Regions from separate parts of the Oceanobacillus sp. CF4.6 genome, predicted to be linked through region 2. Evidence: riboswitches for the same ligand, from Rfam matches in the RefSeq annotation. Region 2 holds a riboswitch; the other holds the start of a gene.

Region 1 (3,152 bases), on a different contig from region 2:
ATATCCTCTAGTTAATTCACCTCTTGTTTCGATATCAACGTAATAGTGATTTAAAGCATTCATCAGGCTTTCATTTGCAGCAATTGCCACTAATAGTGTGTCTGGGTGCGTCGTGCCATTCAGACGATGAACTTCTTTATTAAATTTCAGGACGACCTTATTAATTTTTATAAAGAAGTCAGAACCTGCTGTAGCCAATTTTTCAATATCCTGATGGTCCTCCTCATCCATAATGGAATATTTCGTACACATATCCCAGCCAACCATCGTGATTGGGATTCCCGAATGCAACACGATTCTCGCTGCTTCTGGATCAACATAAAAGTTATACTCCGCTGCTGGCGTTATATTTCCTAATGAATTATTTGTGCCACCCATAATATAAATATGTGGGATATCCGCTATAATTGTAGGATCCTTTTTAATGGCCATTGCAATATTTGTAAGTGGCGCGATTGCGAGTAAAGCGATTTCACCCGGATTTGCTTTTACTTTTTCTATAATAAAGTCAATCGCATGCCCTGCCTCAGGTCTTTGTGTTGCCTTTTCAAAAAAAGCATCACCCATACCATCACTCCCATGAACATCCTCAACGGTCTGATGATGTTCATTACCAGTAATTGTCATCGGCACTTCATATCCTTTATAAACTGGCACGTATTCTTTTGGACTTGCAACCTGAATGGTATAAAGGGCATTTTCCACCTCTTGATTAAAATCTACATTTCCCCCAGTAATCGTAACGCCTTCCACTTTAAAATGATGAAGCGCAGTTAATAGCGCTATCGTATCGTCTCCTGCAGTATCTGTATCAATAATTACCTTTCGCATTATGTACACCTCATTTATTTTATCTTGCAAATTCTATTTTGCCACAGAACCATATTAAAATATAATAAAAAATAAGCATGGGGACGTTTCTCTTGCTTCCTCTCCATACGAAAAAGGAAGCAAGAGAACCGTCCCCATGCTTCTTCTCTGCCATATATCATTTTACTTTTATAATAGAATGAAGTAAGCTTTATTTAGAATAATAAAAAAATCCACTAGGGGTGCCGTTTGGCTGAGACATGATTCATTTCTTGATCCCTTTGAACCTGAACTGGTTAATACCAGCGTAGGGAAGTGGAGTTGGCGACGTATACATATGCTGAAATTGTATATACAACCACTCCATTTGGGGTGGTTTTTTTAATTTTTCAACCTATCAGAGAGGAGCTATCCGGATGAATTTTATTGCAAAAATCAGAGAAGACAAGCCATTTATTTTTAATATTACGAATGAAGTTGCGAGTAATTTTGCCGCAAATGGTCTAATCGCAATCGGCGCGTCCCCTGCTATGTCACATACTCCCAGAGAAGCACAGGACTACGGAGCGATGGCCGACGCAGTCGTGTTGAACCTTGGAACATTAACGGAGGACCGTGGGGAAGCTATGTTAAAAGCTGGAAAGGCTGCAAATGAGAATGGAGTTCCAGTTATCCTTGACCCCATTGCTGTTGGTGGGACAGATTTTCGGACAGAAATAATTAACGACATACTTGCAACAGTAAAGCTTGCGGCAATTCGCGCTAATGCCGGGGAAATTGCCGTTTTGGGAGGCGCTTTGGACAAAGCAAAGGGACCTGATTCCATGATTGAAAAAAATGACCCGAGAATAGCAAAAGCTGTGGCGAAAAAATATGATACAGTTGTGATTTCCACCGGAGAAACAGACGTGATTACCGATGGCGTGCGAACTTCTCTATGTAAAAATGGCCATGAAATGTTACAAAACATTACTGCCAGCGGATGCCTGCTTTCCTCACTTATTGGACCTTTTGTCAGTGTAGCCCATGACAAATTCCAGGCGGGTGTCTATGCAGTGGCAAGTTATGGCATTGCAGCGGAGTTAGCGATGAAAAAAGCAGTGGGGCCTGGAACATTTATTCCTGCACTGCTTGATGAGCTTTACTTCTTAACAGATGAAAAAGTAGAAAAATATAAACAGATTCAGGAACAATAGGTTATCCGTATTTAGAAGGAGCCTTTCTGAAACTATTTTAATAGAGAGAAGTGAAAAGAAAATGGAAAATCTCATATTTATTGAAACAGGAACAGGCTTGGATGTCCACGGACAGGATGTAAATATTGCGTCTGAACGCGCAGTGCTGAATGCAATCCATTCCAATTCCATGCCAGGCATGAAAAAAATTCTGCCGGATGGTGACTTAAATAACATGAAAGTTAATGTCAAACTAGGCTTGCCGCGGGATTTGGAAAAATTAGATCAGAAAAGAATAAAAAAGTTGATTCCCTATGGTACGGTTACCGTTGAAGTGATGAACGGTGGCATGGCAACGACAAGCGGAATTTTCCTTGAAGAACAGCAAGATAAAAACGATTTGATGTATATCGTTAACGCTGTAGTAGAAGTAGGCTATTAAATTTATCGTAAGTGGATGTTAAAAAATAAATATCCATTTCCTAATTCACCAGTAAGAAACTAAAATAGAGGAGGAATTTTTTATGCGTTTTTCAGAGTCGTTGAGAGAAGCAACAAAGCAAAGCTGGGAGTTAAGCCTGAATCATCCGTTTGTACAAGGAATTGTCAAGGGTGATTTACCGCTGGAAACGTTCAAAAACTATATTATGCAGGACATCTACTATTTGAAACATTACGGCAAGGTGCATGCCTTCGCTGCTGCCCATGCAGATGACTTTCATGTTTCTGCAAGACTTGCTGAAAAGGCAAAAAAAACAACTGAAGCAGAGCTAACCGTACACAAGGAGCATGCTGAAATTTTAAAGATTACGAATGAGGAAATAGAAAATTTTAAACCAGCGCCAACTGCATATGCCTATACATCCCATTTGTACCGAGCGTCATTATCCGGCAGTCTGGCCCAAATTGTAGCTGCTATACTGCCATGTTACTGGTTGTATGCCGATATCGGATTGCAATATAAGGATGCAAAACCGGAAGAAAAAATCTATCAAAATTGGCTGAACATGTATGCTAGTAGCTGGTTTCAGGAATCGACACAGGAAATGATTAACCTCATGGATGAATTAGCTGACCAGGCAAGCGAAGCAGAAAAGGAAAAGATTAAAAATCAATTCATCATTGCCAAAGAATATGAACTTGCATTCTGGGAAATGTCGTATACAT
Region 2 (3,152 bases):
GAGAACTACCTTCAATATACTCCGAAATAAATAAATCCTCTGCTGTCGCTTCATTACTTTCAGCAGCTGCAGACATAGAAAATACAGGTGTGAAATTCATGAATGTCAGCGCTAAAATAAGAAACATACTAACGGTCTTTTTAAAAGCTATACGCTTCATTGATACCCTCCGTTTTTTTAGAATATTTGTTCCAGATGCGAGATTTTAAGACAAAATCCGCACTAGTCCTTCTTAAATATTGCATAAAAGTAAGAGGGTTACTATGAAATATTTGTAAACTTTTGTAAATATATTGTAAATTCAGACCATTAGTACTATGTATTTTTAAAAAGGGTTCATAAGTCCTTCGTTCTATTTTCTGGATATAGTTCCAAAGAGTAAAAACAAAATAAGAGAACCAGAAATGTCCTCTTATTTAATGAAGTGAATAATAAAAGGGAATCTATATCGTTCCCCCTGATACGACTTGACCGCTGCAATAATTGTCAAAATAATTGCCATAATGCCTAATATAATGAGTATAACAATCCCCACTAATAAAATAATTAATAGTGTACCAATTGCTCCAAAGATAAAATAGGAAACCAAAAAATTAAAATATTCCTTTCCATGATAATCAACGAATTCGGACTCATCCCTCTTTAGTAACCAAATAAGTAATGGGCCTAAGATAGGAAAAGGAAAGCTAAGTACATAAATCAGCATAGAAAACAGACGCTCATCATTGGTTGGCAAAATAACCCTCCTTGTTTTTATTTTTTATAATAACAAATAAATTTATTGCTTTGTATAGTATATCTTATATTATCTAAAGCCATTACTCTAAAATTTTTCTTGAAAAATTGATAAAAAGTGGCTATAATCATAATTATGAATCTGGGGCATTAGCTCAGCTGGGAGAGTGCTTGCATGGCATGCAAGAGGTCAGGGGTTCGAGCCCCCTATGCTCCATCCTAAAATTAATAAGGTTAGATGGGACTTGTAAAAACATCCTATCTAACCTTTTTAAGTATAATAAAAACATTTTTACTGAGAAGTTATGACTGCGTGGCAGAAACTTGATTAAGAAATGGGGCTGAACACACGAATTGAAGAATAACCTAGTGGTCGCTTTTATTTTACCTTTTTGATAATATTTGCATGTGTGTCTAGTTGGTTCTGTGTATGTTTAAAGTTACTTCGTGTTTCAACAGTAAAATCATCTAGTTTTAATTCGAAGCGATTTTGATTTTTTTCCATCCGGGCTTGATTGATTGCCAATTGCTCCAGGCTTACCGTAAATTGCTCTTGATTTTTTCCCATTTGATCCTGACTCTTTTCCATGCGAACCTGATTCTTTGCCATCTGCTTTTGATTCAAGACTAAGTCTTCCTGCCCTTTTTGAAGCTTTCCTAATTCAGCAATAATCTGATCAAACTTTGCTTCCATTTCAACATATACCTCCTTTCTTTCTACATATTATACCAGAAAATATTTCAAATTGTAGACTATATTTATTCACTTTTATATTCTATTTCGTATCATTCGCCTTCCGTTCCACCTGGCAAAGTTGTACCAGGTTATCAAGTTAATACTGACAAAAGTTAAAAAATTTGGTAAGGTTACAGTTGTACACACAATTATATAGCATGAAACTACTAGGGGTGCCCAAATGAAATGTGGGCTGAGAGGAAAGCATTCACTTTCCGACTCTTATGGACCTGATCTGGTTAATACTAGCGGAGGGAAGTAGTCGGACGTTTATTATATCGTCTATTCTATTTTCAGCCTACCAAGCCAGGTCCATAAAGGATCTGGCTTTTTTGTTGACAGTTAAGAAAGTATAAACTACTTTCTTACTGCATAAGTGCAACGAAGGCTGTCACCCAAAAGCTTGGTGACGCCTTCGTTTTCTAATCGTATTTTATGAAAAATGTAGGGGGAATAATATGAATCGAACGCTTTTGTTAACAACAATGGCAGTTTTTGTAGCAATTGGAACGATAGGTGCTCAGTTATTGTGGTTTCCAACAGGGATCGCACGCGCATATCCTGTTCAGCATGCAGTCAATGTCATGGCAGCTATCATGCTTGGACCAGGTCCTGCAGTTGCCATCGCATTTATGATTGGCTTACTTCGGAACATGCTTGGTTTAGGTACTTTATTGGCCTTTCCTGGAGGCATGGTTGGAGCATTTCTAGCTGGTTATATTTATAAAAAAGGTGGTAAAAAGGGATGGGCAGTAATTGGAGAAACGATCGGTTCAGGAGTAATCGGATCTCTTTTCGCGGTACCATTTGCCCGCATTCTAATGGGTACCTCCGTTGGTGCATTTGCCTTTTTACCGGGATTTCTTGTCAGCAGCATTACCGGTGCTTTCATTGGCTGGTTTATCGTATCAAGAGTTAAAACCAAAAATTTAGCACGTATTAATTAGGAGGCTATATGATGACATTTACTGACGTATTAAGAAAAGCTGCTTCAAATGCAGAACTAAACAGAATCAAAGCATGTGACGAGTGGCCATCAAAAAGGGCGGTGTCATATCGATGAAACAAATACCTTGTGTCCTTACCATTGCTGGGACAGATCCTAGTGGTGGAGCAGGAATTCATGCTGACTTAAAAACTTTCCAGGAATTAAAAAGCTATGGTATGTCTGTTATAACATCCGTAGTTGCCCAGAATACTACTGGTGTCCAGGACATCCATCATGTGCCACTTAATATGATCAAACAGCAACTGGATTCTGTTATTTCGGATATGCCTGTTCATGCATTAAAGACTGGAATGATTGCCAATATAGATATGATGAAACTCGTGGTTAGTAAGATTTCAAAGTTAAATGCTCCATATGTTATGGACCCTGTTATGGTTGCAACAAGTGGAGACCCATTAATTGAAGAAAATGCGCGTGACTTTCTAAGAAAAGAGCTTTTGCCATTAGCTACTTTAGTAACACCGAATATCCCGGAAGCTGAATATCTGACCGGTGAAAGTATTGAAACGGTTGATGATATGAAACAAGCTGCAGAGCATATTGTTGAGAAATTTGGTGCCGGAGCTGCACTGGTGAAAGGTGGCCACATGAAAGGTGAAGCAATTGATTTCCTATACGATGGTTCAAGCCTTCATACCTTTTCTGCTAAACGAATCAATACTAAAAATACAC

What was found. Region 2 has a riboswitch for thiamine pyrophosphate ahead of thiW (energy coupling factor transporter S component ThiW). Riboswitches for the same ligand answer to the same signal wherever they lie in the genome.
Region 1: it holds a riboswitch for thiamine pyrophosphate, as region 2 does, so the genes downstream of both, thiM (hydroxyethylthiazole kinase) here and thiW (energy coupling factor transporter S component ThiW) in region 2, are expected to answer to the same signal.

What each region holds. Positions count from the first base shown of each region.
Region 1 is NZ_JBIMEX010000002.1:588,831-591,982, forward strand. Features, by position in the region: gene ACHABU_RS06495 (nucleoside hydrolase) at 1-831, opposite strand, end outside; TPP riboswitch at 1,039-1,141, shown strand; gene thiM (hydroxyethylthiazole kinase) at 1,227-2,006, shown strand; gene ACHABU_RS06505 (Lin0512 family protein) at 2,068-2,427, shown strand; gene tenA (thiaminase II) at 2,510-3,152, shown strand, end outside.
Region 2 is NZ_JBIMEX010000009.1:140,119-143,270, forward strand. Features, by position in the region: gene ACHABU_RS14480 (5'-nucleotidase C-terminal domain-containing protein) at 1-160, opposite strand, end outside; gene ACHABU_RS14485 (DUF4870 domain-containing protein) at 413-736, opposite strand; tRNA gene ACHABU_RS14490 (tRNA-Ala) at 880-952, shown strand; gene ACHABU_RS14495 (hypothetical protein) at 1,115-1,429, opposite strand; TPP riboswitch at 1,631-1,745, shown strand; gene thiW (energy coupling factor transporter S component ThiW) at 1,930-2,418, shown strand; gene thiD (bifunctional hydroxymethylpyrimidine kinase/phosphomethylpyrimidine kinase) at 2,531-3,152, shown strand, end outside.